Regions from separate parts of the Streptomyces sp. NPDC043908 genome, predicted to be linked through region 1. Evidence: riboswitches for the same ligand, from Rfam matches in the RefSeq annotation. Region 1 holds a riboswitch; each other region holds the start of a gene.
The links. A riboswitch is a leader RNA that binds a small molecule or an ion and turns the genes downstream of it on or off. The one in region 1 is predicted to bind cobalamin.

Region 2: linked by a shared signal. The riboswitch ahead of AC069K_RS16095 (cobalamin biosynthesis protein) and the one ahead of AC069K_RS31835 (ribonucleoside-diphosphate reductase subunit alpha) in region 1 are both predicted to bind cobalamin.
Region 3: linked by a shared signal. The riboswitch ahead of nicT (Nickel transporter NicT) and the one ahead of AC069K_RS31835 (ribonucleoside-diphosphate reductase subunit alpha) in region 1 are both predicted to bind cobalamin.

Annotation. Positions count from the first base shown of each region.
Region 1 is NZ_JBWKEI010000019.1:70,063-80,575, reverse strand. Features, by position in the region: gene AC069K_RS31860 (HD-GYP domain-containing protein) at 10-1,392, shown strand; gene AC069K_RS31855 (HD-GYP domain-containing protein) at 1,410-2,705, shown strand; gene AC069K_RS31850 (tetratricopeptide repeat protein) at 2,819-3,808, shown strand; gene def (peptide deformylase) at 3,868-4,500, shown strand; gene AC069K_RS31840 (ribonucleotide-diphosphate reductase subunit beta) at 4,567-5,580, opposite strand; gene AC069K_RS31835 (ribonucleoside-diphosphate reductase subunit alpha) at 5,580-7,958, opposite strand; cobalamin riboswitch at 8,089-8,228, opposite strand; gene mctP (monocarboxylate uptake permease MctP) at 8,462-10,069, opposite strand; gene AC069K_RS31825 (DUF3311 domain-containing protein) at 10,090-10,344, opposite strand; gene AC069K_RS31820 (GntR family transcriptional regulator) at 10,454-10,513, opposite strand, start outside.
Region 2 is NZ_JBWKEI010000006.1:291,421-301,933, forward strand. Features, by position in the region: gene cobN (cobaltochelatase subunit CobN) at 1-289, opposite strand, end outside; gene AC069K_RS16090 (cobyric acid synthase) at 286-1,818, opposite strand; gene AC069K_RS16095 (cobalamin biosynthesis protein) at 1,815-2,744, opposite strand; cobalamin riboswitch at 2,801-2,997, opposite strand; gene AC069K_RS16100 (hypothetical protein) at 3,104-3,328, opposite strand; gene AC069K_RS16105 (inorganic phosphate transporter) at 3,357-4,616, opposite strand; gene AC069K_RS16110 (class II aldolase/adducin family protein) at 4,838-5,497, shown strand; gene AC069K_RS16115 (alpha/beta hydrolase) at 5,573-6,697, shown strand; gene AC069K_RS16120 (hypothetical protein) at 7,020-8,339, shown strand; gene AC069K_RS16125 (VOC family protein) at 8,346-8,735, opposite strand; gene ypfJ (KPN_02809 family neutral zinc metallopeptidase) at 8,861-9,754, opposite strand; gene AC069K_RS16135 (PQQ-binding-like beta-propeller repeat protein) at 9,853-10,513, shown strand, end outside.
Region 3 is NZ_JBWKEI010000003.1:16,834-27,346, forward strand. Features, by position in the region: gene AC069K_RS08110 (HSP90 family protein) at 1-1,686, opposite strand, end outside; gene AC069K_RS08115 (alpha/beta hydrolase) at 1,986-3,098, shown strand; gene AC069K_RS08120 (peptidoglycan-binding domain-containing protein) at 3,338-3,685, shown strand; gene AC069K_RS08125 (radical SAM protein) at 3,902-4,972, shown strand; cobalamin riboswitch at 5,044-5,250, shown strand; gene nicT (Nickel transporter NicT) at 5,249-6,478, shown strand; gene AC069K_RS08135 (aldehyde dehydrogenase family protein) at 6,590-7,900, opposite strand; gene AC069K_RS08140 (HAD family acid phosphatase) at 8,259-8,921, shown strand; gene AC069K_RS08145 (FAD-binding oxidoreductase) at 8,988-10,304, opposite strand; gene AC069K_RS08150 (hypothetical protein) at 10,511-10,513, opposite strand, start outside.

The sequences.
Region 1 (10,513 bases):
AGGCGCGCCATGGACCGACCGCGGCGGCGGACCCTGCCCTGGGGGGCGCGTGCCGTTCTCCTGGGCGCGGTGGCGGGCGCGGGGGCGTGCGCCCTGCCCGTGGTGCGCGCGGACGTCCCCTGGGGCGCGCTGGGCCTGCTCGCCGGGCTGTACGCGCTGTGCGAATGGCCCGCGCGCTGCCCGTTCCTCGCGGGGCGCCTCACCGTCCCGAGCGCCTCCGGCTGCTTCTTCCCCGTGCTGCTCGCCGCCGCGTTCCTGCTGCCGCCCGCCGCGGCCGCGCTGGTCGCCGTCCCCGGCGCGCTCCTCACCAGGGCCGAACAGGAGCCGCGGTCCCTGCGCCGCCTGTGGCGCGCCGCTCAGCTGGCGCTCGCCGTGGGCGCCGCCGCCGAGGCGCACGCACGGCTCGGCGGACGCGCCCTGCTCGGCGGCACCCCGGCCGCCCCGGCCCCCGACTTCCCGTCCGTCCTGCTGCCCGCCGGGGCCGCCGCCCTGGTCTTCTGCGCGGTCCTGGCCGCCCTCGACGGGCTGATCCTGTGGACCGCCGAGCGGCTGCCCGCCCGGACCGCCTGGCGCGGGCTGCTGCTGCGCTCCCTGGGCCCGTACTGCGTCCACGGCCTCGCCGGGCTGATGATGGCGGTGCTCTGGCGCAGCCCGTACGGGCCGCCCGCCGCCCTGCTGGTGCTGCTCCCGATGTACGTCTCCTGCTGGGTCTTCGCGCAGTACCACCGCGAGCACGCCGCCCACCAGGCCACCATCCGCGCCCTGGTGCAGGCCGTCGACATCAAGGACGCCTACACGCGCGGCCACAGCGAGCGCGTCGGGCTCGCCTCGGTGCTCATCGCCCGCGAGCTCGGCATGGACGAGAGCCGCCTGGAGGTGCTGCGGTTCGCCGGGATCCTGCACGACGTGGGCAAGCTGGGCGTGCCCACCCGGCTGCTGCGCAAGGACGGGCCGCTCACCCCGCAGGAGCGCGCGGTGATCGAGCTGCACCCCGAGTACGGGCACGAGATGGTGCGCGGGATCGGCTTCCTCGGGGAGGCGCGCGCCGCGATCCTGCACCACCACGAACGGCTCGACGGCAGCGGCTACCCCTACGGCCTCGCCGGACCGCAGATCCCCGAGTTCGCCCGGGTGGTCGCCGTCGCCGACGCCTTCGACGCGATGACCTCGACGCGCTCCTACAGCCGCGCCCGGCCGGTGCGGACGGCGGTCGAGGAGCTCCAGCGGTGCGCCGGACGCCAGTTCGACCCGGCGATGGTGCGGGCCCTGGTGCGCGCCCTCGACCGGCACGGCTGGCACCCCGCGGTGACCGCGGACGAGCCGGACCGGGGCGCGGGAGGGGCGCGCGGAAACGTCTCGGCGTGCGACTCCGCCCCGGCCGGGCGCCCATGAGCCCGGGGCGGGCGCCCATGGGCCCGGCGCGGGCGCGCGCGGTGCCCTCCACCGTCGCCGGGGTGTACGGGGCCGCCGCGGCCCTCACCGCCTGGGCGCTGGCCGCCACCTTCTGGTCCGGGGTCGACGAACCGCGGGTCGCGCTCGCCTTCGGGGCCCTGGTCGCCGTCGGGGAGCTGGCCCGCTGGGGGGACGGGACGGACGGGGCCGACGGGGACACCGTCCGCGAGTGCGCGCCGCTCGGCTCGGCGGGCGCCCTCGCGTACGCCCTGCTCGGCCGGAACGCCGGGCACGCCACCCACCACGGCGTCCTTCAGGCCGTCGCCGTGGTGCTCGCCGCCGCCCTGGTCGGCGCGGTGCCGCACGTGGCACTCGGCCGCGGCCCGAGCCTGGACCAGATGGCCCGGCGGGTGCTGACCGTCGCCTTCGCCGCCGCCTGCTTCCAGCCGCTGTACAACTCGGGCGCGCTGGAGCTGTGGGTCGGGCACGGCCCGTACTACGCGCTCTTCCTGCTGCTCGTCCTGGTGCTCACCGCCCTGTGCGACGCGGTCCTCGCCGCCGCGCTGCTGCGGGCCCGCACCTCCTTCCCGTACGGTCCGCTGCTCCGCGACGAGCTGCGGGCGCTGCTCGGCGTCGGCTCGGCGGTCTGCGCCACCGGCGCCGTCATCGCCCTCGCGGTCGCCGTGGCGGGGCTGTGGGCGCTGCCGGTGTTCTGTGTGCCGCTGCTCCTGACCCAGCTGGCGTTCCGGCGGTACGCGGCGGTGCGCACCACCTACCGGCAGACCATCACCTCGCTCGCCCGCGCCACCGAGATCGCCGGCTACACCCAGCCCGGCCACGCCCGCCGGGTCGCGGTGCTCAGCCGGGCCGTCGGGCGCGAGCTGGGGCTCAGCGAGTCCGAGCTGACCGTCCTGGAGTACGCGGCGCTGATGCACGACATCGGCCAGCTCTCCCTGGTCGACCCGGTGCCCGCCGGGGCGACCGCGCCGCTGCCCGCCGCCGAGCAGCGCCGGATAGCGCTCCTCGGCGGGGCCGTGGTGCGCCAGACCGGGGTGCCCGCCGAGGTCGCGGTGATCGTGGAGCGGCAGGCCGACCCCTACCGCGAGCAGCCGCTGCCCGCGAGGATCGTGCGCGCGGTCAACGCCTACGACGACCTCGCGGGCTCTCCCGGCGGCCCGGGCGGCTCCCTGAGCTCCCTGAGCGCCCTGGAGCAGCTGCGGCTGGGCACCGGACGGGACTATCAGCCCGAGGTCGTCGAATCCCTCGCACGCGTCCTGGCCAGGGGCTGTCTGACCCTGGCGGCACCTGGGTAACCCAGGAGTAATGAGCGGCCTTCCGGCCGGGCATGGTTGGATGCGAAAGAACCCAGAAAACTGGGAGACCGAAGACCGGCTCGGAGGCAGGTCGGTCTGGGCAGGCGGGAATCGTGAGGATCTTCGGCAAGGGACGGCACCGGCCCTCCGCCTCGTGGCGGCAGGCCACGGACCGTGCGTTCACGCTGATCGGCGACGGCAGGTACGAGGACGCCGGCGCGCTGCTGACGCGCGCCGCGGACCTGGAACCGTGGCTCTCCGAGTCCTGGTTCAACCTGGCGCTGCTCCACAAGTTCCGGCACGACTGGGAGCAGGCGCGGGCCGCGGGCCTGCGGGCCGTGGCGCTGCTGGACAAGGAGACGGGCGCCCCCGACTGGTGGAACGTCGGGATCGCCGCCACGGCGCTCCAGGACTGGCCGCTGGCGCGGCGGGCCTGGCAGGCGTACGGACTGAAGGTGCGCGGCTACCAGGAGAGCGCCACCGGCACCGGTGAGCCGCTCGGGATGGAGCTGGGCAGCGCGGCCGTACGGCTCTCGCCCGAGGGCGAGGCCGAGGTGGTGTGGGGACGCAGGCTGGACCCGGCGCGGATCGAGGTCCTGTCGATCCCGCTGCCGTCCTCCGGGCGGCGCTGGGGCGAGGTGGTCCTGCACGACGGGGTGCCGCACGGCGAGCGCACGGTCGCGGCCGGGCCCTCCTTCCCCGTCTTCGACGAGATCGAGCTGTGGGCGCCCTCGCCGGTGCCCACCTGGGTGGTGCTCCTGGAGGCCGCCACCGAGGCCGACCGGGACGCCCTGGAGCGCCTCGCGGCCGACGCGGGCTTCGCCGCCGAGGACTGGTCGTCGTCGGTGCGGCTGCTGTGCCGGGCCTGCTCGGAGTCGACGATGCCCAGCGACGAGGGCGACGGCGAGCACCTGGACCCGCACGACCACAGCGAGCCGGGCCACCCGGGCCCGCTGGGCCACCGCACGGCCGGCGACCTGTGGGTGCCCGAGCGCGAGTGCGGGATCGCGGCGCCGCCCGGACTGGTGCGCGGACTGCTCGACGGCTGGGTCGCGGACAGCCCCGACAGCCGCGAGTGGCGGGATCTGGAGGAAGTCTGCTGACCGCCCCCGTAGGCTGTACGGGTTCGGAATCGGGTTTTTGAGGAAGGCGTACGGCGGACATGTCGCAGCAGGAGACGGACCAGCAGGTCGGACACGACGGGTTCGTCGTCGACACGGAGGACTGCGAGGAGCGCGAGCAGGCGTACCGCGCCCGGGGCACGTCCCGGCCCATCACGGTCGTCGGCAACCCGGTGCTGCACAAGGAGTGCAAGGACGTCACCGCGTTCGACGACGAGCTCGCCGCGCTGATCGACGACATGTTCGCCAGCCAGCGCACCGCCGAGGGCGTGGGCCTGGCCGCCAACCAGATCGGCGTGGACCTGAAGGTCTTCGTCTACGACTGCATGGACGACGAGGGCGTGCGCCACGTCGGCGTCGTGTGCAACCCGGTCCTGGAGGAGCTCCCCGCCGACCGCCGGGTCCTGGACGAGTCCAACGAGGGCTGCCTCTCGGTCCCGACCGCCTACGCGGAGCTGGCCCGCCCCGACTACGCGGTGGTCCGCGGCCAGGACGCCCAGGGCAACCCGATCCGAGTGCGCGGCACCGGCTACTTCGCCCGCTGCCTCCAGCACGAGACGGACCACCTCTACGGCTACCTGTACATCGACCGCCTCTCCAAGCGCGACCGCAAGGACGCGCTGCGGCAGATGGCGGAGAACACCCCGCGGTACGAGGTCGTCCCGAACGACTAGCGGTTCGCCCGTACGGCGAAGGGCCCCGCGCCACGGACGGTGCGGGGCCCTTCGCCGTATCCGGACCTAGAACTCCTCGTCGAAGCCCACCGAGCCCTCGACCGCCACCTGGTAGGCGGACGGGCGGCGCTCGAAGAAGTTCGTGAGCTCCTGGACGCCCTGGAGCTCCATGAACGAGAACGGGTTGGCGGAGCCGTACACCGGCGCGAAGCCCAGGCGCGTCAGACGCTGGTCGGCGACGCACTGGAGGTACTCGCGCATCGACTCGGTGTTCATGCCCGGCAGACCCTCGCCGCACAGGTCGCGCCCGAACTGGAGCTCCGCCTCGACGGCCTCCTTGATCATGTCGGTGACCTGCTGCTGGAGCGCCTCGTCGAAGAGCTCCGGCTCCTCCTTGCGGACGGTGTCCACGACCTCGAACGCGAAGTTCATGTGCATCGTCTCGTCGCGGAACACCCAGTTGGTGCCGGTGGCGAGGCCGTGCAGCAGACCGCGCGAGCGGAACCAGTACACGTACGCGAAGGCGCCGTAGAAGAACAGGCCCTCGATGCACGCCGCGAAGCAGATCAGGTTCAGCAGGAAGCGGCGGCGGTCGGCCCGGTTCTCCAGGCGTTCCAGCTTCTCGACCTCGTTGATCCACTTGAAGCAGAACTGGGCCTTCTCGCGGATGGAGGGGATGTTCTCCACCGCGTCGAACGCCGCCGCGCGGTCGTCCGGGTCGGGCAGGTAGGTGTCGAGCAGCGTCAGATAGAACTGGACGTGCACGGCCTCCTCGAAGAGCTGGCGGCTCAGGTACAGCCGCGCCTCGGGGGAGTTGATGTGCTTGTACAGCGTCAGGACCAGGTTGTTCGCCACGATCGAGTCGCCCGTGGCGAAGAACGCCACCAGCCGGCCGATCATGTGCTGCTCGCCCGGCGAGAGCTTGGCGAGGTCGGCGACGTCGGAGTGGAGGTCGACCTCCTCCACCGTCCAGGTGTTCTTGATCGCGTCCCGGTAGCGCTCGTAGAAGTCCGGGTAGCGCATCGGACGCAGGGTCAGCTCGAAGCCCGGGTCGAGCAGGTTCTTCTCGGTGGAGCTCATTACTGGCAGGCCTCGCAGGACTCGGGGTTCTCAAGGGAGCAGGCGACCGCGTCGGCGTCGGGGGCGGCCTGCTGGACGGGGATGGGGGCGCTGGCCTGCGCGGCGCGGGCGATGCGCGTGGCCGGGCGCGAGCGCAGGTAGTACGTCGTCTTCAGCCCCTGCTTCCAGGCGTACGCGTACATCGACGACAGCTTGCCGATGGTGGGCGTCTCCAGGAACAGGTTCAGCGACTGCGACTGGTCCAGGAACGGGGTGCGGGCCGCGGCCATGTCGATCAGGCCGCGCTGCGGGATCTCCCACGCCGTGCGGTAGAGCGCGCGCACGTCGGCGGGGATCCAGCTGAAGTCCTGGACCGAGCCGCTCGCCTCGCGCAGCGCCTCGCGGGACTGCGCGTCCCACACGCCGAGCCGCTTCAGGTCCTCCACCAGGTAGCCGTTGACCTGGAGGAACTCACCCGAGAGCGTCTCGCGCTTGAAGAGGTTGGAGACCTGCGGCTCGATGCACTCGTACACACCGGCGATGGAGGCGATGGTCGCGGTCGGGGCGATCGCGAGGAGGAGCGAGTTGCGCATGCCCACCGCGGCGATCCGCTCGCGCAGCGCCGCCCAGCGCTCCGGCCAGTTCAGCTCGACGTCGTAGTGGTCGGGGTGCAGCACACCGCGGGCCGTCCGCGTCTTCTCCCAAGCGGGCAGCGGGCCCGAGCGCTCGGCGAGGTCGCAGGACGCCTCGTACGCCGTGAGCATGATCCGCTCGGCGAGCTTCGTCGACAGGGCCTTCGCCTCGGGGGAGTCGAAGGGCAGGCGCAGCTTGAAGAAGACGTCCTGGAGGCCCATCGCGCCCAGGCCCACCGGACGCCACTTGGCGTTGGAGCGGCCGGCCTGCTCGGTCGGGTAGAAGTTGATGTCGACGACGCGGTCGAGGAAGGTCACGGCGGTGCGGACGGTCTCGTCCAGCCGCTCCCAGTCGATCTCGCCGGAAGCCAGCACGAAGGCGCCGAGGTTCACCGAGCCGAGGTTGCAGACGGCCGTCTCGCCGTCGTCGGTGACCTCCAGGATCTCGGTGCAGAGGTTGGAGGAGTGGACCGTGTGGCCGGGCTCCGCCGTCTGGTTGGCGGTGCGGTTGGAGGCGTCCTTGAAGGTCATCCAGCCGTTGCCGGTCTGCGCCAGGGTGCGCATCATCCGGCCGTACAGGTCCCGCGCCGGCATCGTCTTCTGGGCCAGACCCGCGGCCTCGGCCCTGCGGTAGGCGGCGTCGAACTCCTCGCCCCACAGGTCGACCAGCTCGGGCACGTCGGCGGGGGAGAACAGCGACCAGGTGCCGTCCGCGTCCACCCGGCGCATGAACTCGTCCGGGATCCAGTGCGCCAGGTTCAGGTTGTGCGTGCGCCGGGCGTCCTCACCGGTGTTGTCGCGCAGCTCCAGGAACTCCTCGATGTCGGAGTGCCAGGTCTCCAGGTAGACCGCCGCCGCCCCCTTGCGCCGGCCGCCCTGGTTGACCGCCGCCACCGAGGCGTCCAGCGTCTTCAGGAACGGCACGATGCCGTTGGAGTGGCCGTTGGTGCCCCGGATGAGCGAGCCGCGCGAGCGGATGCGGGAGTACGAAAGGCCGATGCCGCCGGCGTGCTTGGAGAGCCGCGCCACCTGGTGGTAGCGGTCGTAGATCGAGCCCAGCTCGTCCAGCGGGGAGTCCAGCAGGTAGCAGCTGGACATCTGCGGGTGGCGGGTGCCGGAGTTGAAGAGCGTGGGGGAGGACGGCAGGTAGTCGAGCCGGCTCATCAGCCGGTACAGCGAGGCGACCTCGTCCAGCGCGCGCACCGAGTCGTCCTCGGCCAGGCCCGCCGCGACCCGGAGCATGAAGTACTGCGGGGTCTCGATGACCTGGCGGGTGATCGGGTGGCGCAGCAGATAGCGCGAGTAGAGCGTGCGCAGGCCGAAGTAGCCGAAGCGGTCGTCGGCGCCGTCCGCGAGGGAGGTCTGGACCAGCGCGTCGAGCCGGGCCGCGTGCAGCCGCACGAAGTCGGCGGTGCGGTCCGCGATCAGCCCCTCGCGGTGGCCGACCTCGACCGACTCGGAGAACGAGACCGAGCCCTGGCCCGCGGCCTCCTCGGCGATCGTGAGCGTCAGCAGCCGGGCGGCGAGGCGGGAGTACGCCGGGTCCTCGGAGATCAGACCCGCGGCGGCCTCGGTGGCGAGCCCACGCAGCTCCGCCTCGTCCGAGCGCGCGTTGCGGCCGCGCAGCGCGGCGGCGGCGACACGGCCGGGGTCGGTGTCCGGCAGGTCGGCGGTGAGGTCGGTCAGGGTCCGCAGCAGGGCGGTCCCGGGGGCATCGACCGACTCCTCGGCGATCGCTGAAGCGGGATCCGCAGGGGCGATGGTCACGTGGGGGCACTCCTCGCTCGGCACGGGGCCTCGGGGAAGTGCGCGGGCACACGGACACACCCCCTCGGGGGTACGCCGCGTCCACTGCCCATTCCGCGAGGCCCGGACGTCTCGGCGCCCGGACCGGACGGTCAGGGCGGGCTGTTCGGCAGGTCCTCGGACTGAACACGTACGCAAACGCGTACGAGTACACCGTTGCGGGACAGTTCCGGATTTGCACCGGATTCCCCTGCGGCGACAGCGAGCACGAGCATACATCTTGTGCCGGGCGGTCGTGGCGCCCCCACATGTTGTGTCGCATCCGTACCGGAGTGTGTGTGCTGGGTAGTTGCTTCACCGCGGGCCGGTGGCGGCCTGTCGCGCGGTTCCCCGCGCCCCCGAGGGGGTTGCGGAGGCCGTGGGGCGGAACCGCGAGGCGGTCGTGGACATTCCCCGGAGCAGTCCCGGGAGCCACGAAAACGGGCCGCCGGGTTTCCCCGGCGGCCCGTCCCACGCTGTGCGGCTCAGTGCGCCGAGCCCGCCGTCGCCGGCGGCAGTTCGACCTCCACGCCCGGGTCGCCCGCGTCCGCCGTGTAGTCCTGCGGGGACGTCTCGTCGACCCCGTCGGGGGCCTTCACGGCCCGCAGGACGAGCGTGAGGACGACGGTGACGGCGACGTTCAGGACGAACGCGGTGAGGCCGATGTAGCCGATCTCACCGATGCCGGGGATGTTCTTGGAGCTGCCGCCGAAGTGCTTCTGGGTGGGGGAGGCGACCCCGTACGCGGCGAGCGTGCCGTACGCCATGCCGGCCGCCCAGCCCGCGAGCAGCGCCCAGCGGTGGAACCAGCGCGTGAACAGACCGCCCACCAGGGCGGGGAAGGTCTGGAGGATCCAGATGCCGCCGAGCAGCTGGAAGTTGATCGCGACCGTCTTGTCCATGGTCAGGACGAAGACCAGCGCGCCCACCTTCACCAGGAGCGAGACGATCTTGGAGACCTGCGCCTCCTGCTTGGGCGTGGCGTCCGGCTTGATGAAGTCCCGGTAGATGTTGCGGGTGAACAGGTTCGCGGCCGCGATCGACATGATGGCCGCGGGGACGAGCGCGCCGATGCCGATCGCCGCGAAGGCCACGCCCGCGAACCAGTCCGGGAACATGTCCTCGAAGAGCTGCGGGATGGCCAGCTGGCCGTTCTTGACCTTGACCCCGGCGGCGATCGCCATGAAGCCGAGCAGCGCGAGCAGGCCCAGCATCAGCGAGTACAGCGGCAGGATCGTGGTGTTGCGGCGGATGACCTCGCGGCTGCGCGAGGAGAGGGTCGCCGTGATGGAGTGCGGGTACATGAACAGCGCGAGCGCCGAGCCGAGGGCGAGCGTGGCGTAGGTCCACTGGCCCGCGTCGCCGGGCACCAGTGCGCCCGTGGGCTTGCCGGCCGCGTTGGGCGTCTCGAACTTGTGCCGGGCCGCCGCGAAGATGTCGTCGAAGCCGCCGAGCTTGATCGGGATGTAGATGATCGCCACCAGGATGACGATGTAGATCAGCGTGTCCTTCACGAACGCGATCAGCGCGGGGGCGCGCAGACCCGAGGAGTAGGTGTACGCGGCGAGCACCGCGAACGCGATCAGCAGCGGCAGGTCCTTGACGAACCAGTTGCCCGAGCCGCCGATGCCCATCACGTCGAGCACCGCCTGGATGCCGACGAGCTGGAGCGCGATGTAGGGCATCGTGGCGAGGATGCCGGTGACCGCGACCGCGAGCGAGAGGCCCTTGGAGCCGAACCGGCCGCGGACGAAGTCCGAGGTCGTCACATAGCCGTGCTTGTGCGAGACCGACCAGAGCCGCGGCAGGAAGGTGAAGATGAGCGGATAGACGAGGATCGTGTACGGCACCGCGAAGAACCCGGCCGCGCCCGCCGCGTACACGGCCGCCGGGACCGCGACGAAGGTGTACGCCGTGTAGAGGTCGCCGCCGAGCAGGAACCAGGTGACCCAGGTCCCGAAGGAGCGGCCGCCCAGGCCCCATTCGTCGAGGCTGTGCTCGTTCTCGGCGCGGCGCCAGCGGGCGGCCATGAAGCCGACGACCGTGACGGCGAGGAAGAAGAAGATGAAGACGCCGAGCGCGACGCCGTTCACCCCGTCGCCTGCTGCGAGAGTCACTTGCCCTCACCCGCCTTGCGGCCGTGCTGGTCGCGCTGCCACAGCTTGTACGCGAGCATCGTGAGCGCGGTCGAGATGACCACCCACAGCATCTGGTACCAGTAGAAGAAGGGGATCCCGGCCAGGGCCGGGTCGGCCTTCGCGTACGAACCGACCCACAGCATCGCCACGAAGGGCGCGATCAGGCAGAGCGCGATGACCACGCGCACCGGCGTGATCACCGCTCTCGGCGTTTGCGTTGTTTCCGGCATGGTGGCTCCGTCCCCTCGCTGTGCTCACCTGATGCAATGCGCACGAAATCTAGGGGACGGAATCCCGCCATGGAAGCCCTGTACCGGATACCGGACGGCGGATCGTGTGTCAGTCGGTGGGCCGCTTCAGCCGCGCGACGAACTTGTACCGGTCGCCGCGGTAGACCGA
Region 2 (10,513 bases), on a different contig from region 1:
CCACTCCGGCCGGGGCCGAGGACTCGGCCATCAGCTCCGCGTCCGGCACGGACTCGCCCCCCAGCAGCACCGTGGGGATGCCGGACGCCTTCAGGACGGCAAGACCGTCCTCCCAGGCGCGCTTGCCGCCCAGCAGGCGCACGACGGCCACCGACGCGCCCTCGATCAGCGCGGGCAGCTCCTCCGCCACGTCGATACGGGTGGGGTTGCCGATCCGGAAGGGCGCCCCGGAGGCCCGGGCCGCCAGCAGATCCGTGTCGGCGGTCGACAACAACAGCACAGTGCTCATGCGGGTGCTCCAGGTGCGATGAAGGGAAGTCCTGCGGGCGCGCCCTGCTCGATCAGCCGCAGGAGCGCGTCCGTGTCCGCGTGTTCTTCGATGAGGTCGCCGAGGCGGTCCAACTGCTCCTCGCGCAGCACCCCGAACGACGTGTCGGGGGCGGGCACGAAACGCCGGCCGGCGGTGCTCGCGACCCGCTCCAGGAACCGTCGTCTGAATCCGTCGCTCTCCAGTGCCCCGTGCCAGTGCGTCCCCCAGACCGCACCGACCCGGCATCCGTCCAGGCCGTTTCCGTCGTCATCGCAGATGAACCGGTCCCCGCCCAGCACTTCGGCGACACCGTGGTGGATCTCGTATCCCTCCACGCGCTCGCCCAGCGCCTCGCCGGCCGGCCGGGCGAGGGTCTTCTCGGCCGCGAACCGCACCCGCACGGGCAGCAGTCCGAGACCCGTCACGGAACCCGCCCGTGACTCGACGTCGTCCTCGATGTGTTCGCCGAGCAGCTGGTAGCCGCCGCAGATCCCCAGCACCGGGCGCCCCTCGGCCGCCCTGCGCGCCAGCTCCCGCGCCAGCCCCCGCTCCCTCAGCCACTCCAACGCCCGGACCGTGCCCCGGGTTCCCGGCACCACGACCAGGTCCGCGTCGGCCAGCTCCTCGGGCCGGTCCACGAACCGTACGATCACGCCCGGTTCGGCGGCGAGCGCGTCCACGTCCGTGAAGTTGGACATCAGCGGCACCGCGCACACCGCGACCCGCAGCACGTCCTCGCCGACCGGCGGCGCCACCACGGACTCGCGCACGGCGCCGCGCAAGGACACCCGCAGGCCGTCCTCCTCGTCGATGCCGAGCCCGTGCGCGAACGGCAGGATCCCGTACGTGTGGCGCCCGGTGAGGCCGCGCAGCATCTCGATACCGGGTTCGAGCAGCGAGACGTCGCCCCGGAACTTGTTGACGATGTACCCGGCGACCAGCGCCTGGTCCTCGCGGCTCAGCAGCGCCGTCGTCCCGAAGAACGAGGCGAACACCCCGCCCCGGTCGATGTCGCCGACCACCACCACCGGCAGCCTCGCGGCGCGCGCGATGCCCATGTTGACGATGTCGGTGCGCCGCAGGTTGATCTCGGCCGGGCTGCCCGCCCCCTCGCAGATCACGGCGTCATATGTGCCCCGCATCCGCTCCAGGCAGTCCACGACCGTGCCCAGAAGCGCCTCCTGGCGCCCGCCGTGGTAGCCGCGGGCGCTCAACTCGCCCACCGGCTTGCCCATCAGCACGACCTGGCTCGAACGGTCGCTCCCCGGCTTGAGCAGCACCGGGTTCATCAGCGCGGACGGCTCCACGCGCGCCGCCTGCGCCTGCATCGCCTGCGCGCGCCCGATCTCCGCGCCCTCGCGCGTGACGAAGGAGTTGAGGGACATGTTCTGTCCCTTGAAGGGCGCGACCTTCACACCCCGGCGCACCAGCCACCGGCAGATCCCGGCGGTGACGACGCTCTTCCCCGCGTCCGACGTGGTGCCCGCGACCAGCAGTCCGCCGCTCATGTCCGTACCTTCCTCACCGCGATCGCCACACCCAGCGCCAGCCAGCCCACCCGGCGCGACAGCCGCACCGCCCGCTCGATGTCCGCCACTTCCACCGCCCGGCCGTCCCCGTTCAGCACCGGCCGGTTCTCGACACGGCCGCCGTACGCGAGGGTGCCGCCGAGCCGTACGCCGAGCGCCCCCGCGAACGACGCCTCCACCGGCCCCGCGTTGGGGCTCGGGTGCTTGGCCGCGTCCGACCGCCACGCGCGCGTGGCGGCGCGCGGCGCGCCTCCCGCCACGACCGCGAGCGCGGCCGTGAGCCGGGCGCCCGGCCAGCCCGCCACGTCGTCCAGGCGCGCCGAGGCCCACCCGTACCGCAGATGGCGCGGCGAGCGGTGGCCGACCATCGCGTCCAGGGTGTTGACCGCGCGGAACGCCACCAGACCGGGCACGCCCGCGAGCGCCCCCCACACCAGCGCGCCGACCACGGCGTCGGAGGTGTTCTCGGCGACGGACTCGACGACCGCGCGCGCGATGCCGGGCCCGTCCAGCGACTGCGGGTCGCGCCCGCACAGATGCGGCAGCCGCGCGCGGGCCGCCTCGACGTCTCCCGCCTGGAGTGCGGCGCCGATCGCGCGGGCCTCCCGGCCCAGCGAAGTGCCGCCCACGACCGTCCAGGTGGCGGCGGCGGTCAGGGCGACGGAGGCGGCGGGACTGCGGCGTACGGCACGGGTGGCGAGCAGCGCGGCGCCCGCGGCGCCTCCGGCGCACACGGCGGTGTGCAGCGCGCCCCAGCCACGGTGGTCGCGCCACAGCGCGCGCTCCACGGCGGCCGCGGCACGGCCGAACGCGGCGACCGGGTGTCCGCGGCGGGGGTCGCCGAGGAGGAGGTCGCCGAGGAGACCGGCGGTGGCGCCGTACGCGAAAGTGCGATCGGCACGCATGGGATCAGCCCGCCGCAACGCCGCGGGGAACTCCGGTACGTCCGGGGGGTGCCGGCAACAGGCAGGCGCGCATGGCGGTATGTCCTCACTCAGGGTGTCCGCGCCCTGGTACGACGTCGACCGGCGGTGAGAGTTCCTGGCTCACGGGGATGATTCCCCGATGACAGTGGCGGGACCGCGCCGGATTCGCACCGGCTTCCTCTTCTGCCGCCGTAAATGGCTCGGGCAGTCCACCATGCCCGGGAACGCCCGTCAACTCGCTGCTGACCTGCGACGGGAGAGTGTGCGCAGGCACACAGGAAACCGCCCCCCGGCAGGGCCGGAGGGCGGTTGTGGAGGGTGCGGCGCCGGTCGTCGGCCTACTTGGCGACGATCAGGTTGATGCCGTACGCGACGGCCGCCGCGCAGAGCGCGAAGCAGAGGTAGGCGGTGGTGCGGGCCACGGCGACGTTGCCCTTGCCGGCCGCCGCCGACTGCTGCTTGCTGAGGCCGACGATGCCGACGGTGAACAGGCCCACCAGGCCGACGGTGACGATGAGGCTGACACCGAAGACGGTGCCGAGAGCTGCCCAGTCGATGTGCATGACGATTCCTTCGGGGAGCGCGGCCGGGTCAGACGACGGCCGGGCGGGCCGGGTCGGCGGGGGCGGGCGCCGGGATGGTGGCCGTCAGGTCGACGGCCGCGGCGGCGGCGGTGGGCGGCGGGGTGACCGCGGCCATCGCGGTCGTGACGACACCGGCGGGCTCGGCCGGAACGGCGGCCGGGACGTGGGTGACGTCGTTGTGGTCGACCGGCTGGCGGCGCGACAGCTTCCAGATGAAGCCGGAGCCCCCGACCAGCAGGACCGCCACGAGGACGATGCCCCAGGTGCCCCGTCCGGCGAGGAACTCGGCGCCGGCGCCGACCAGGCCCGCGGCGGGCAGGGTCAGGCCCCAGGCGATGAACATCCGGGTCGCGGTGGACCAGCGGACCACTCCGCCCTTGCGGCCGAGGCCGGCGCCCATGACGGAGCCGGAGCAGACCTGGGTGGTGGAGAGCGAGAAGCCGAGGTGCGAGGAGGCCAGGATGACGGTCGCGGCACCGGACTGGGCGGCGAAGCCCTGCGGCGGAGCCAGCTCGGTCAGGCCCTTGCCCATGGTGCGGATGATGCGCCAGCCGCCGAGGTAGGTGCCCATGGCGATGGCCATGCCGGCCGAGACGATGACCCACAGCGGGGGGTTGGCGCCCGGGTGCAGCACGCCGCCGGTGACCAGGGCGAGGGTGATGATGCCCATGGTCTTCTGCGCGTCGTTGGTGCCGTGGGCGAGCGAGACGAGGCCGGCGGAGGCGATCTGCCCGGCCCGGTAGCCCTTGGCGGTGGCCTTCTCGGCCGCCGGGTCGGCGTTCCGGTTGATCCGGTACGTCAGCCGGGTGGCCAGCATCGAGGCGACGCCCGCGACGATCGGGGCGGCGACGGCGGGCAGGAGCACCTTGGTGACGACGGTCGAGCCGTTCACCGAGGACCAGCCGGCCGACATCACGGCCGCGCCGATCAGACCGCCGAACAGCGCGTGGGAGGAGCTGGACGGCAGTCCGAGCAGCCAGGTCACCAGATTCCACAGGATGGCGCCGACGAGCGCCGCGAAGATGACCTCTGTTCGGAGGCCCTTCTCGTTGATGATCCCGCCGGAGATCGTCTTGGCGACCTCCACCGACAGGAACGCGCCGACCAGGTTGAGCGCGGCCGACATGGCGACCGCGGCTTTGGGCTTCAGGGCGCCGGTCGAGATGGTCGTGGCCATCGCGTTGGCGGTGTCATGGAAACCGTTCGTGAAATCGAACACTAGAGCTGTCACGACCACAATGGCGAGCAGCAGCGTGATGTGTTCCATTTACCCAGGCAATCGTTCGACGTCAGTGGCTGGACGAACGTAAGCAACCTGAATGAACGGAAGGTGAACTGGGCCGGACCGCACGGTGTATCCCGGCGCTTCTTGGCCGGGATTTGGGATACGCGCTTCCCCGCAGAACGGGCATATCGGCCGTAGGTCCCAGGGAGGCAGGATTCCGTTCACTCTCCCGCCCCCGGCGCGGACCCTGCGAGGATCACCCCATGGGAGAGCCGAACGACGCCGCCGAGACCGCCGAGGCCTGGGCCGAGCTGACCGCGACCGCGCGCCGCACCGCCGAGGCGGGCCTGGTCGTGGGGACCTCCGGCAACGTCTCCGTACGCGTCGGGGACCTGGTGCTCGTCACCCCCAGCGGGGTGTCGTACGAGCGGCTCGGGCCCGGCGACACCGTCGCCGTCGACCTCACCGGCCGGCAGGTCGCCGGGACCCTGCGGCCCACCAGCGAGCTCCCCCTGCACCTGGCCGCCTACCGGCACACCGACGCCCGGGCCGTCGTCCACACCCACGCCGTCCACGCCACGGCCGTCTCCACCCTGGTCACCGAGCTCCCGCCGGTCCACTACATGACCGCCGAGCTCGGCGGACCGGTCCGGGTCGCGCCCTACGCGCTCTACGGGTCCGAGGAACTCGCCGCGAACATGCTCGGCGCCCTCGACGGCCGCACCGGCTGCCTCCTCCAGAACCATGGAACGGTCACCTGCGGAGCCACCCTTTCCCAGGCGTACGACCGCACCGCCCAGCTGGAATGGATGTGCCGGCTCTGGCTCGCCGCCTCCTCCGTGCCCGGCCGCACCCCCTCCCTGCTCTCCGCCGACGACCTCGACCGGGCCGCCGAGCAGTTCCGGGGGTACGGACAGCGCTGACGTCCCGTACGCCACACGTGTCCCGGTGGGCCCCGCCCACTGGCCGTGGCGCCGCTTACTGCCGACACTGGAACGGTGCGCCCGGCTACAGCGACGGCAGCGGCCGTCACCACACTCATCGGCGTCGGCGCGGCAGCGGTGGCCGCCGGACGGTACGCGAGCGACGCGGCCCTCAAGGTGCCGCCGGGCCGCCCGCTGCCCGCCGACCCCGAGCTCACCGTGCACGCCACGGCGCCCGGGCGGATCGCCCTGACCCGCTGCCTGGCCTCGCTGCGCCCCGGTGTGTACGGCATCGAGGGCTCCGGCGTCCACGCGGTGGTCGGCGAGGTCGTCGACGTGCCGCACGCCGCGGACACCGTGGTGCGCCGCCTGGAGCGGGTCACCCGGGGGAGCCCCCAGCCCGGGGACCGGGTCCGGCTCACCCCGCAGGTCCACCACGGCACCCCGGCCGGGGCGCTGGGGCTGCGCCACGAGGACGTCGAGATCCCCGCGGAGCTCGGTGTGCTGCCCGCCTGGGTGGTGCCGGGCGCCCGCGACACCTGGGTGATCACCGTGCACGGCCTGGGCACCACCCGGGAGCACCCGCTCAACGTCATGGGATTCCTGCACCGCCACCGGCTGCCGGTGCTCGACCTCGCCTACCGGGGCGACGCGGGCGCCCCCCGCTCCCCGGACGGTCTCGGACACCTCGGCGACGCGGAGTGGCGCGACCTCGACGCCGCGATCCGCTACGCCGTACGCTCCGGCGCCCGGCACGTGATCCTGCACGGCTGGTCCACCGGCGCCACCATGGCCCTGCTCGCCGCCGCGAACTCCGGGATGCGCGAGCGGATCCGGGGCCTCGTCCTGGATTCGCCGGTGCTCGACTGGGAGGGCACCGTACGCGCCCTCGCCGTCGCGCACGGCGCCCCGGGCGCGCTGCTGCCGCTCGCCGTCCGGGCCGCGCAGGGCCGCACCGGCCCGCACGGCGGCCGGCTGCGCGGGGTGTCCGACCCGGCCGCCCTGAGCGTGCCGGCCCTGGTCTTCCACGGCCCCGGCGACACCCTGGCCTCCTGGCCCCTCACCCGCGAACTCGCCGCCCGCCGACCCGATCTGGTGACCCTTCACACGGTCCCGGACGCCCCGCACGCCGCGATGTGGAACGCCGACCCTGACCGGTACGAGGAGGCCCTGCGGCGCTTCCTGACCCCGCTCATGTGACCCGCGGTGCCGGCGCCCACCCGTGGCGCGCGCGTGCCCGCCGGCGGCGCCCCGGCGATCGGGGCGCCCGTTCCGCTTCGGCTTTCGGGCCGCCCCCGCGAGGCGCCCTCCCCGGGGCCCGCCGCCGCGTGCCCCGTCGCGCCGGGCCGGTGCGAAAGGCAGGTGCCCGCCATTCCGTTTGGGCTTTCCGGCCGTCAACGGGAAGACTGCATCCGTGACGTCCCGGAAGCCTGATGAGAAGTTGCCGCGAGACTCCAGACTGCGGCTTGTCCGCACACCGCACGCGAAGGACGCCCGGCCCCTCGCCAGCGCCCGCCGCGCCGTGAGCGACCGCCGCTCCCGGGCGTCCCGGCCGCCCGAGGGCACCCCGGCCCCCGCCGAACTGGCCCGCCAGGCCAGAGCGGTGCTCGCGGACGCCGTACGCGTCGCCCGCTGGGCCGACGCCGAGCGCGCCCGGGGCACCGCGCCGCGCCCCGCCCCGGCCGGCACCCTCTCCGGCGCCGCCGCCGAACAGGCCTCCGTCACCCTGGGCCTGACACCCGCCCAGGTGCGGGCCGGCTGGGACCGCGCCCGGCTCGCCGGACTCGTCGAGCTGCACGGCGGCACCGCCCGCCCCGGCTGGCGGCTGCGCGCGTGGGACCGCGACGACGCCGCCGTGCTGCGCGGCTGGGTCGCCCTCTTCGACGCCTGGTCGATCGTCCACCCCGCTCCGGCCGCCATCGCGCCCGCCGCCGTGGCCGAGGTCGTCGAAGCCGTCCCCCAGGTGCTCTCCCTCCTCCAGCTCTCGGCCGGTCCCGTCCTCGTACCGGCCCTGCTCGACCTGCTCGGCCAGCGCGTCGCCGAACTGCGCGACGAGCGCTGCGAGGTGCCCGACGGCACCGGCGCGGACGCCGCCGGCGGGGATCGCCCCGCCTCCCTCGCCTTCCTCTCCCTCCTCCTCGACTGGGCCCTCGCCGGGCTCGCCGCCGTCGGCGCGCTCACCCTCGGCGAGGGCTCGGCCACCCTCACCCCGCTCGGCAACTGGGCGGTGTGGGTCAAGCTGGAGCAGATCTGCGTCGCCGCGCAGAGCCCGGCCGGCAACATCGAGCAGTCCGCCGAGGACATGCTGCGCGGCTGCGCCCGGCTCACCCCCGGCCCCGCCCGCGCCGAGTACCGCGCCTGGCTCGCCGCCCGGCCCGTCGGCAGCGCGGTGACGGAGCTGCTCGACGCGGCCCGGGGCGAGGACGCCCTGGTGCGCGGGCTCGCCTTCGAGGCGCTCCGGGTCGTCGGCGCGCCCGCCGAACCCGAGGTGCGCGCCGCCACCGACGAGATCTTCCTGCGCCCCTACGCCCTGCTGTGGCTCGCCGAGCACGAGGGCACCGACCCCGAGGACGCCACCGCCGTCCTCACCCGCGAGGAGTCCACCTGGCTGTGGGTCGACACCGCCGCGGCCGTCGCCGACCACGGCGAGGTCGACCTGATGGTGCGCCACCTCGACTCCGCCGTGCAGGGCACCGTCCCGGCCCTGCTCGACGAGGTCAGGGCCGTCGGCCACCCCCGGACCGTGCAGGTCCTGGTGGCCCTGGCGGCCGCCCATCCGGACCCGGCCCTCGCCAAGGCCGTGCGCCGCGCGGCCTTCCAGGTCCACACGAGCGGGGTGTAGCCGGGGTCAGCCGGCCGCGCCGGGGGCGTACGTACCGAAGCTCCACACGTTGCCCTCGGCGTCGCGCGCCATGTAGTCGCGCGAGCCGTAGTCCTGGTCGGTGGGCTCCATCAGGATCTCCACGCCGTGCTCCACCGCCCGCTTGTGGTGCGCGTCCACGTCGTCCACCACCACATAGACGCCCACCGGGCCCGCGTCGCGCAGGGCGTTGGCGAAGACGCCGCCCCGGCCCTTGGAGCCGAGCATCACCACGCCGGTGCCGCTGGCCAGTTCGGCGTGGAGCACCTGGCCCTCCGCGTCCTCGAACACCGCCGTCTCCGTGAACCCGAAGGCGTCCCTCAGCAGCCCGATCGCGGCTTTCGCGTCCCTGTACAGAATCGTCGGATACACACTCATGACGTACTCCCGTCCCTGTCGCCGCCGTCGTCGTAGCGGCCCGCTGTGACCTGGATCTCAGTCTCGCACCCGGCACTGACAACGCCCCGGGGGCCGTGCGCGGGCGGCCCGGAAGACCCGGCGGCTCAGCGGGCGAACGTGTCGCAGCGGGCCGTGTCGCCCGACTGGAACCCGGTACGGAACCACTGCTGACGCTGCTGGGCCGAGCCGTGCGTCCAGGTCTCGGGGGTGACCCGGCCCTGGAACCTCTCCTGGATCCGGTCGTCGCCCACGGCCGCCGCCGCGTCCAGGCCGTCCCTGACGTCCTGGTCGCTCAGCCGGGTCAGCAGCGGCCTGCCGGTTCTGGGATCCGGTGTGGTCGTCGCGTGGTGCGCCCACACCCCGGCGTAGCAGTCGGCCTGGAGCTCGACCCTGACGGAGGCGCTGCCCGCGCCCTGCCGCCCGTCCTGGGACCGGGCGAGGGTGCCCATCAGGTTCTGGATGTGGTGCCCGTACTCGTGCGCCACCACGTACGCCTGGGCGAACGGGCCGCCCGTGGAGCCGAACTTGGTCCGCAGGTCGTCGAAGAACCCCAGGTCCAGATAGACCTGCCGGTCGCCCGGGCAGTAGAACGGCCCCACCGCCGAGGTCGCCGTCCCGCACGCGGTGGGGACGCGGCCGGTGAAGAAGACCGTCTGCGCGGACGTGTAGCGCCCGCCCCGGCGCGGGAGCTCCTGCGACCAGAAGTCCTGCACGCTGTTGACGACCGCCAGGACGCGGCAGTCCTCCTTGGTGTTGGCGTCGCGCCCCTTGCGGCAGCTCGCCTGCACCTGCCCCTGGGCCGACGCCGAGGTGGCCGGGTCGGAGTCGCCGGAGGAGAGCCCCAGCTGGTCGGGTCCGACCCCGAAGAGCAGGCCGAGGACGAGCGCGACGATCCCGACGAGGCCGCCGCCGATGGTGGCTCTGCCGCCGGGGACCCGGCTGCCCCGGACGTCCTTGACCTCGGACGTGTCCAGATCGGCGTCGTCGTCGAACTGCACGGGCCACCACCCTCCGTCACGCGGTACCACGCACGAGTATGGAACACGTCATGGTGTTGCGCCCGTTTCGGCACGGCGGCCGGTACGCTCGGCGCCTCATGGACCGGAACCGTCTCGCGCTGGCCGCCGTCGCCGCCGTACTGGCCCTCCCCCTCGTCACCGCCGCCCAGCAGGCCCGGCCCGCCCCCTACGGCGACCGCCTCACCGTGCTGCCCGCCGCCGCGCCGGCCCGCCCCGCGGTACGGGTGCGGGGCGCGGCCGTCGAGGCATACGACCCCAGGAGCGGGGCGCGCAGCTGGACCTACCGCCGCGAGGGACGCCGTCCGCTCGCGGTGCGCGGCGCGCCCGGGCACGCCTTCGCCCTGTGGAGCGACGGCATGGTCACCGACACCGCGCGCGTGCTCTCCGCCGGCGCCGTCCGCTGGCACCGGGCCGTCCCCGGCCTCGCGGGCTGGCTCGCCGGGCGCCCCGGCCGGGCCGCGGGCGTCCTCCAGCAGTTCGCCCCGGCCCCCCGGGGCGACGGGATGCTGGCCGTCGTCACCCCCGAGCGCGTCGCCGCGTACCGCACCGCCGACGGGGACCTGCGCTGGACGCTGCCCGCCCGGCCGGGGTGCGCCTTCGACCCGGGCCGCGTCGCGCGCGTGGCGGGCGTGCTGATCCTCGCCCAGCCCTGCGCCGACCGGGACGTGTGGACCCAGGAGCTGGTGGCGGTCGACCCCCTCGGACCCGTCGCGCCCGGCCGCACCCCGCTGGGCAACG
Region 3 (10,513 bases), on a different contig from region 1:
CGTGGCGATCCGACGGATCAGCGGGTTGTTGTGGTTGAGCACCAGCCGCGCGCGCGGGGCGGAGCCGCGCAGGGCGCCGAGGATGTCGTTCCACAGCGAGTCGGCGTTCTCCTGGGCGGCGGCCCGGTCGCGCTCGTGCCGCGCCTGCCGGTCGTCGAGGAACAGCGCGGGCACGGCCACCGGCTGGAAGGCTCGCAGCACCACGTCGCACCCGTGCGGGTCGAGCCGGGTGCGGGCGGTCGACAGGAAGGCGGCGAGCGACAGCTCCGCGGTGGTGGGCACCGGGTCGAGGCGGTCGGTGACCGCGCCCGCGTCGAGCTCGGTCACCTTCAGGCCGGGCCGGATTCCGGGGAGCAGGGCGAGCAGGTCCGCGTCGTACGTGTAGCCCGCGTTGACGACGCCCAGGCCGTGCGCCGCCGCGATCGGGGCGATCTGGCGGAACTCCTCGACGGTCCGGGTGAAGTGGATCTCGGTGTGGGCGGCCGCGAACTCATCCAGGCTGCGCCGGCCGTCGTTGGTCTCGAACGGCAGCCACGGCAGCATCAGCGCGAACAGCTCGGCGTCGTGCCGGGCCAGGGACTTCACGCCCAGGTGATGCACGCTCAGGAACGCGGCGAGGCGCTGGGGGTCGCCCGCGGCGAGCTCCGCGAGCCACTGCCGCAGCCGGGCGCCGAGGGCGTCGCGGACGGCGGCGAGCGTCTCGTCGTCGTACAGGTTCTCCCGCGAGGCCGTGGGGCGCAGGGTGTCGGTGTCGACCACCGCGCGCACGAAGAACGCCCACTCGGGCAGCAGGTTGTCGGCGCGGTCGGTGAGCAGCATGCCCTTGAGGTAGGTGCGGTGCCCGGCCCGGTGCGCCGGGCTGGTCGGCTCCGGCAGTACGTAGGCGACGCCCCGCACGCCCGCGACCGGCAGGTCCAGGTCGATCGAGTCCAGCGGGGTGAAACCGAAGACCCGCGCGCAGTGACCGGAGAGCGCGACGCGGCGGGCGGCCGGGGTCGGGTACTCCCGCTCCCAGACGGGCGGCCGGTCGGTGACCGGGCGCTCGGCGCCGTCGTCCCCCGCGAACGCGATGTCATAGGGCAGCAGGGAGCCGAAGTCGCGGGCGAGCTCCTCCACGCGCGCGGCGGTGGTCCACTCCTCGGCACCCGGGCGCGGTTCGAGGTGGACGGTGGTACCGGGCTCGGGCCTGGCGTCGTCGGGCAGGACGCGGACCGTGTACGACCCGTCGTCGCACGCGAGCCACTCCACCGGGGCGGCGTCGGGGGTGCGCGCCGAGCGGGTGACCACACGGATGCGGCGGGCCACCACGAAGCAGGCGAGCAGGCCGATGCCGAACTGGCCCAGGAACTCCCGCCGGGCGGACTCCAGACCGTGCTCCCCGCCGCGCTTGGAGCTGCGGCCGATCGTGGCGAGCAGGGTGTGCACCTCGTCGGCGGTCAGGCCGATGCCGCTGTCCTCGATGGCGACCCTGCCGCCCACCGAGGAGAGGCGGATGCGGATGCGGGCCCCGGGGTCGTGCGCCCGGCGGGCCGTGACCGCGTCCACCGCGTTCTGCAGGAGCTCGCGGACGTAGACCCGCGGGCTCGAGTACAGATGGTGGGAGAGGAGGTCGACCAGCCCCCGCAGGTCGACCTGGAAGCTGTTGACGTCCGGCGGAGCGCCGTCGGTCGGGGCGGCGGAAGTCATGGATCATCACCTCGCGGGCACAGGGAAACAGGCGATCGCGAGGCCCCCCTCGTCGATCACGACGTGAGCATCAGCGTAGGGGCGGCCACTGACAATCTCCTCCGGGTTTGCCCTCGGCGGTGTTCCGCGCTCCGTGGCGCCGTGATCCTGCGTTTTCGTTACTGTCCGTGTCGGTCCGCTCCTCGTCAAACGTTGATCACAGTTTGGCAAATTTGGAACCCTTACAGCTGCTTTGTCCATCCCCGGAGGCGGAACACGACCGTCGTGCCCCGAGGGGCCGCACCAAGCCGGAGCCATTGATGTCGCACGCGACCACCAGGACCAGGGACGGGGCCGAGACGTACGAGTCCCGGGGCCACCGCCGCGCCTCCAAGGCCCGGCGATGGCTCCTCGTGGTCGTCGGCGTGGGGTTGCTCGGGGCGATCGCGTGGCCGGTCATGAGCTACTTCGAGATACCGCCGTTCACCGACAAGGGCGACCCCATCTCGTACGGCAGGATCGACGACAAGCCCGGCGCCGCCCCCCAGAAGCCCGTGGACTCCAAGACCCTGATGCCGACGGGACCGGCCGCCGACTTCAAGATCTCCAGCACGCTCGGTGACGGCACGCACGTCGGCGTCGTGAAGATCACCGGCAGGAAGTCGGGCTTCACGGGCAAGGTGTGGGTCTGGGCGCCGAAGCAGTACGACGACCCCAAGTACGACAAGAGCGGCTTCCCCGTCCTGATCGCCCTCCCCGGCGGCCCCGGTTTCCCCAACAACTACTGGATGGACAACAACCTCAAGCTGGAGTCGTCCATCTCCAAGTGGGCCGATGAGGGCAAGGGCAAACCGTTCCTGCTGGCCATGCCGGTGCTGAACCCCAAGCCGGACGACGGCGGGCTCTACTGGGACGGCAGCGACATCCCCGGCCAGCCCAGGATGGGCACCTGGCTGACCGAGGACGTGCCCGACCTCATGCGGCAGAACTTCCGCACGATCAAGTCGCGTGACGGCTGGGCCTTCATGGGCTCCTCCTCCGGCGGCTTCGCGGGCCTCAAGGCCGTCCTCAAGCACCCCGACAAGTTCAAGGCCGTCATCGCCTCGGGCCCCGACATCGTCCCGGACTCACCGCTGTGGAACGGCCACCCCCAGGAGAAGGCGGAGAACAACCCGGAGGTGCTCTCCCGGCGGCTGATCGCCGCCAAGGGACCGGACGTGTACCTCGCCTTCCAGTACGGCACGAAGGAGAAGTCCGTCATCCCCAAGGTGAACAAGTACATCGCCACCTACGGCAACAAGGGCCCCATCCACACCCACCTCGAAGTCATCCAGGGCGGCCGGCACAACGCCGTGACGTATGTGAAGGGGATGGACGCGAGCAGCATGCAGTGGATCAGCGAACAGATCGAGGGACCCACTCCGGCGTCCTGAGCCGGGAACGCACATGGCGTCGCCCCTCCGACCGGCGCGGCGTGACCCGGCTGCCGCGCCAGGTGGAGGGGCGGGCCGGCTACCGCTGTGGTTGCAGGAGGTGAATCCACCCCCTGTGGGACGCCTCGCGCCCGCGCTCTCCCTAGCGTGGCCTTCCGGCGGCGGCGCATCGGCACGCCGCCGCAGTCCGGCGACACGCGTGTCCACCACACGCGGTCGCCCTGTCAACGGGAGGCCCCATGAAACAGGTACGGATCCTCGTCGTCGCCCTGGTCAGCGCGGGAGTGCTGGGAGGGGCGGGCATGCTCGCCCCCGCCGACGCGGCCGCGCCGGCCGCGTCGAGCGCCGCCGGCTGCGCGCAGAGCAGGCCGTTCCTGTCGCAGGGCGACACCGGAACCTGTGTCAGGTTCCTCCAGCAGAAGCTCACGGACCAGGGCTTCCGCACCCGCGTGGACGGCATCTTCGGCAGCGGGACCATCAAGTCGGTGAAGTCCTTCCAGTACGTCTGCGGCTACCGGGGCCACGATGTGGACGGCCTGGTCGGCCCCCGGACCTGGGCCGGTCTGCTGGACCACGCCTGCGTCTGAGCGCCCGAAGGCGGCAGGAGCAGAAAGGGGCGGGGTCCGTGATGGCGGCAAGGCCCCCGGGGCGGGGCGCGGGGCGCTCCGTCGGGTCCACGCCATCCCCAGAGTTGGGGATACCGTGCCCCGCCGCCCCCTCCTAGTCTGGGCCCGGCGGAACGTCCCCCGCCCGCGCGGGGGGTGTTCCGGCGCCGAGACCGCGAGCGGACACGGGAGCATGCGATGGAGCACGCGACGGAGCACGCGCACCAGGTTGCCGACGGTCCGCAGTCCGTCATCTGGGACATCACCTACGCCTGTCCGCTGCGCTGCACCCACTGCTACTCGGAGTCCGGCAGACGCCCGTCGCGGCAGGTGAGCCACGAGGACCTGCTCCGGATCGCCGACGCGATCATCACCCTGGGCCCGGTCCAGGTCACCCTCGCCGGGGGCGAACCACTGCTGGTCAAGGGGGTCTTCGAGGTCGCGGAGCGGCTGACGCGCGCGGGGATCTCGGTCCTCGTCTACACCGGCGGCTGGAACTACCGGCCGTGGATGACCGAAGAGCTGGCGCGTGTCTGCGGACGGGTCGTGGTGAGTGTCGACGGTCCCACGCCCGAGGTGCACGACCGAATTCGCGGCAGGGCGGGTTCGTTCGGCCGGGCGATGCGCGCGCTGGCGCTGCTGGAAGACGGTGCGCGGGAGCGGGACCGGCGAGCGGACCGCCCGCTCCCGTTCGCCGTCGACTGCGCGGTCGTCCGGAGCAACATCGACCGGCTGGAGGAGTTCTGCACGGACGTCCTGCCGCGCTTCCCGCACCTCAGCTCCCTGGACTTCGGCGCCGCCGTCCCGTCGGGGCTCGGCAGCCGCGCCGGATACGCCGAGCACGAGCTGCTCACGGACGAACAGCTCGCCCGGCTGGGCAGTGAGGAGCAGCGTGCGCGGCTCCAGTCGCTCGCCCCCGCCACGGTCCGCGTCGGCACGTCGACCAACTTCTCCCTGCAGATGAATCCCGAGCAGGTGGCGCGCGGCCTCGACTTCCAGTCCCTCCAGGTCGAGCCCGACGGGCAGGTGCGGGCCATGCTCATCTACGAGGGGACGGTGGGCAGTCTGCTGGAGGAACCGCCGGCCGAGCTGTGGCGGCGTGCGGTGGAACGGTGGAACGATCCGTTCGTGACCGAGGCGCTCTCCGACGCGGGCACCATGCGGAGCTGGGCCGAGGCCGTCCGGCGCATCGACTACCACTTCGGTTCCGACGAGGTCCGCGCCCGCATCGACCGCCGCCCGGCGTTCGTCGCGCCGGCGACGAAGTGAGCACGGCTGCCCGGAATGTGATCTGCAATACCCGCGTCCACGGCCAGACTTGCAGGTGGGGCGGGTCGCACCTACGGTTGGCGAGCCGTGGTGTTCGGGAAGACCGGTGCAAGACCGGAGCGGCCCTCGCCACTGTGATCGGGCCCCACGTCGTTCAGGCCATGAACGGCTTCGGGTAGCCCGTCCCGTTGTGCCACTGGTGGCCGTGAGGCCGCTGGGAAGGCGGGGACGGTGCGACACCCGGAAGCCAGGAGACCGGCCACGGCATCTCGCGTAATGATCCACGAGGTGCTGGAGCGTGAACGAATGACCCTGCCCACCCCTGCCGCCACATTCCACTGGCGACGTGAGGACACCGTACGCACCGCCTGGCTGCTGGCGGTGATCGCCGCCCTGCACGTCGTCGCGTTCGGCATCCTCTTCCTGCTGGTGGTGCCCGAGCACTACGAGGTCGGTTCCAAGACGTTCGGCCTCGGGCTCGGCGTCACCGCGTACACCCTCGGTATGCGGCACGCCTTCGACGCCGACCACATCGCCGCGATCGACAACACCACCCGCAAGTTGATGGCCGACGGCAAACGGCCGGTGTCGGTCGGCTTCTGGTTCGCCCTCGGGCACTCCAGCGTCGTCGTGGTGATGGCGGCGCTGGTCGCCGGGGGCGCCCAGCTCGCGGGCACCCTGATGAACGACGACTCGCCGACCCATCAGACCCTCGGCGTGGTCGGAACGACCGTCTCCGGATCGTTCCTCTACCTCATCGCCGCCCTCAACCTGCTGGCCCTGGTCGGCATCCTGCGGGTGTTCCGGGCCATGCGCGCCGGGACGTACGACGAGGCCGCGCTGGAACAGCACCTGGACTCACGGGGGTTCATGAACCGCCTCCTGGGGCGTTTCACCAAGTCGATCACCCGCCCCGGCCAGATGTACCCGCTGGGCTTCCTCTTCGGCCTCGGCTTCGACACCGCCACCGAGGTCACCCTGATGGTGATGGCCGGCTCGGGCGCCGCCGCCGGACTGCCCTGGTACGCGGTGCTGTGCCTGCCGCTGCTCTTCGCGGCGGGGATGAGCCTGTTCGACACCATCGACGGCACCTTCATGAACTTCGCCTACCAGTGGGCGTTCTCCAACCCGGTGCGCAAGGTGTTCTACAACCTCACCATCACCGGTCTTTCCATCGCGGTGGCCTTCCTGATCGGCACGATCGAGCTGGTGGGCGTGCTGCACGAGAAGCTGGACCTGCGGGACGCCGTCACCGGGTGGGTCGCGGGCCTCGACCTGGACAACGTCGGCTTCATCATCGTCGGCCTGTTCGTCGCGGTGTGGGCGGCGGCGCTGGCGTACTGGCGGTTCGCCAGGGTCGAGCAGCGGTGGGCGGTACGCGCCGCCGCGGCGCCGGGCCGGACCTCGCCGGACGCCGCCCGCGACGAGGCGGCACCCGGCCCCCGGGGCGAGGCCGTTCCCGCGCCCCGGGACGGCGCCGCGCCCGCCCCGGACGCCGTCGGCTGAAGGCCCCCGCGCCTGGTCGCGGGGGAGACCGGGGCCGGTCCGGTGGGTGTCGTGGCCGGGACGGAGATCCCCGGGACGGAGATCCGTCCCGGGCCCCTCACCGACCGTCGGTCACCCGGCGGCCAGCACCGCCTTGCGGTGGCTGAACGTCTCGATGGAGTAGCGGCCGTGGTAGTTGCCCATGCCGCTCTCCCCGACGCCGCCGAACGGCAGGTCGGAGACGGTGAGATGGGCCAGCGGCAGCCCGAGGCCGAGGCCGCCCGATGAGGTCTCGGCGGCCAGGCGCTCCCGGGTGGTGTCGGACTCGGTGAAGGCGTACAGCGCCAGCGGCTTGTCGCGGTCGTTGATGAAGTCGATGGCCTCGTCCAGGTCGGACACCGTCACGATCGGCAGGATCGGGCCGAAGATCTCCTCCCGCATCACCGGCGACTTGGGGTCGACGTCGGCGAGGACGGTCGGCGCGAGGTACTTGGTGGCGCGGTCGCCCCGGCCGCCGGTGACGACACGGCCGGAGTCGAGCAGACCGTTCAGACGGTCGAAGTGGCGCTCGTTGACGATACGGCCGTACTCGGCGGAGGCCTGCGGGTCGGTCCCGTACAGCGCCTCGATCGCCCGGGTCAGCGCCGGTTCGAGGGCCCGGGCCGTCTCGGGGTCGGTGAGGACGTAGTCGGGCGCGACACAGGTCTGGCCCGCGTTGAGGAACTTGCCCGCGGCCAGCCGGGCCGCGACGCCGGCGATGTCGGCGTCCCGGTCGACGAAGGCCGGGGACTTGCCGCCCAGTTCGAGGGTGACGGGCGTGAGGTGCTGGACGGCCGCGGCCATGACGATACGGCCGACGGTGCCGTTGCCGGTGTAGAAGATGTGGTCGAACCGCTCGGCCAGCAGCGCCGTCGTCTCGGGAACACCGCCCTCCACCACGGCCACCGCGTCCCGGTCGAGATACTCGGGCAGCAGGCGCGCCAGCACGGCGGAGGTGGCCGGAGCCATCTCGCTGGGCTTGGCCACGACCGCGTTCCCGGCGGCCAGGGCGCCGATCACCGGGGTGAGCAGCAGTTGCGCCGGATAGTTCCAGGGCGCGATGACCAGGACCACGCCCAGCGGGTCGTACTGCGTCCAGGCCGTCGCCCCGCCCAGGTGCTCCGGCACGGGCGCGGGCTCGGGGCGCAGCCACCCCGCGAGGTGTTCCAGGGTGTGGTCGATCTCGCGGACGACGAAGCCGATCTCGGTGCGCTGGACCTCGGCCGGGCTCTTGCCGAGGTCGGCGTGGAGGGACTCGACCAGCTCCGCGCCGCGCTCGGTGAGCATCTCGCGCAGGCGTCGCAACTGGGTGGTGCGCCACTCGACGGGCTTGGTGCGGCCGGTGCGGAAGGTGGCGCGCAGCCGGGCCACGGTGTCGGCGGGCTGCTCCTGGGTGGGGTTCATGGTGCCTCGCTGCTGGGGGCGGATCGTCGGTCCGCGCTGTGGTCGTCGGACGAGCCGCAAAGGCTCGATGTATATACCAACAGTTGAGGTACCAAAATACATTCCCGGGTGTGCGGAACGGGCTGGATCCGGCCGCCCGGCTTCCGTATGAGGCGGTCCTGTGCGGGCGTGAGCGGTCCTCCCGCGGATTCATCCCCCGTCAACGAGAAGTTCCCTACCGACCGGTAGACATCGCGCCAACGGCTGATCATTCTTGGCCGTGCGCATGCCAATTCCGTTGCCGTACGTGCCGGTCCCCACGGCCCGGGCGGATCTCCCGCGGACTCCCACCCTCGCGACAGAGGAGCACCGACCCCCCATGCCCCGCACTGCTTGGACGACGCGCACGGCCGTCGCCGTGGCCGCCGCCGCGACCGCCCTCATCGCCGCGCCCACCGCCTCCCAGGCCGCTCCGACGGCTTCCGCCCCGTACTCCGTCGCGGCCCGCACCTCCGCCTCCGGCGCAATCGCCGGGCCCAAGGGCGTCGACCACGCGACCTGGCTGCGCGATGTCCGGACCGTCGTGGACACCGCCCGCCCCTACATCGAGGAGCGCGTGGCCGCCTCACCCGCGGGTGAGAAGCCCGCCATCGTCCTGGACATCGACAACACCTCGCTGGAGACGGACTTCCACCACTTCTGGACGTTCCCGACCCCGGCCATCGACTCGGTCCGCGCCCTGGCACGCGAGGCGAGCTCCCGGGGCGTCGCCGTCTTCTTCGTCACCGCGCGGCCCGGCATCGTCGAGTCCCTCACCTCGTACAACCTCAAGGCGGTGGGCTACCCGGTCACCGGTCTGTACGTCCGCGACCTGCCGGACCTCTTCCACGAGGTCAGCACGTACAAGACGCAGAAGCGGGCCGAGATCGAGGCGCGCGGCTACACGATCATTGCCAACATCGGCAACAACACGACCGACCTCGTGGGCGGGCACGCGGAGCGCGCCTTCAAGCTCCCGGACTACGACGGCAAGCTGTCCTGACCGTCCCCGGACGCGGAGCGGCGCCCCACGGCCCAGGGCCGAGGGGCGCCGCCCGTGCTCCCGGGGTCAGCCCAGGACGGGGAAGTTGCTGCGGAGGACGCCGCGCGGGTCGCGGTCGCGCTTGACCTGCTGGAGCCGGGCCAGCGCCTCGGGCCTGAAGGCCGTCGCGGCGGTGTCGCCGGGGGAGAGGTAGGTGAAGGGCTTGCGTCCGCTGACGTACGGGGCGACGGACTGCACCAGCGCCTCCTGGCGGGCGGCGATCTCGGCCCCGCGCTCCGGCGAGAACGGCACCCCGAACATGGACAGGGTGTACGGCTCGGTCAGCGGGCCCTGCGGGTTCTCCGTCGGGGCGGCGAAGGCGCCTCCCAGGTGGCGGATGTGCACACCGACGAGCGGGTCGATCGGCTCCGCGAGGAGGGCCGCCGCCACCTTGTCGTCCAGGTCGGTCAGGAGCTCGGCGCGGGTCGCGCTGGGACCGGGCTCGGTCGGCTCGCCGGTGATCTCGCCCAGCTGGGCCACCGGCAGCACGCCCCGGGTGTCGGTGGTGGCGCCCTCGATCCCGTCGAGCGCGCGCAGCAGCGCCCGGCCCTCGGCCTCCTCGCCGAGGAAGGTGCTGTCCACGGTGACGAGCGAGGGACCGTTCGGGATCTGGAGGAGGTTGATCCAGGCGGTCAGCTCGTCCGGCGCGTTCGCGGTGATCCTGCGGAAGGCGTCCAGGACGCGCGGCGCCTGGCTGCCGTGCCAGACCACCCGGCCGCCGAAGAGGGCGGGCGCCGGGTGCAGGTCGTACTCGATGGCCGTGACCAGGGCGTAGTCGCCGCCACCGCCGCGCAGCGCCCAGAAGAGCTCGGCGTCGGAGTAGGCGGTCACCCGGGCCCGGTCGCCGTCGGCGGTGACCACGTCGAAGGCGGTGACGCTGTCGGCGGCCCAGCCGTACTTGCGCCCGAACCAGCTGAGCCCGCCGCCCAGGGTGTAGCCGACCACGCTGACCAGCGGGGAGCTGCCCGGCAGCCCGGTCAGACCGAGCGGCCCCGCCACGGCCTGGACCTGACCGCCCAGGACGCCCGCGCCGACGCGCGCGGTACGGGCGGCGGCGTCCACGCGCAGCTCGTCGAGCTTGCCGGTGCGCAGCAGGATCACGCCCTCCACGTCACCGCTGGCGCCCCGGCCGCCGGCCTGGGGCGCGACGACGAGCCCGGCCGCCGACGCGTACCGCACCACGGCCGCGACGTCGTCGGCGTCGGCCGCCTCGACGACCGCCGACACGGGCTGCTGGACGGAGAGGTTCCACGGCTGTCGTGCCTGGTCGAAGTCGTCGTCACCGGTCAGCAGGACACGGCCGCGCACCTGTGACCGCAGTTCGGCGAGAGCGCTCGTCGTCATGGTTCTTTCCCTACTTCCTCGTTCCGCGTGTGCCCCCGGAACCGCACCGGCCGGCTTTCGCGATCACTTCCCTGACGGAATCGAACGGGGAAATGTGACGGGGCGGAGGAGGCGGAGGGGGAGCGGGAGGAGGGGAAGAGGGGCGCGCGGGACCCTTCGGGAGGGTCCCGCGCGCAGGGTGCCGGGTGCCGGGGCCTGGCCGTGGGCTA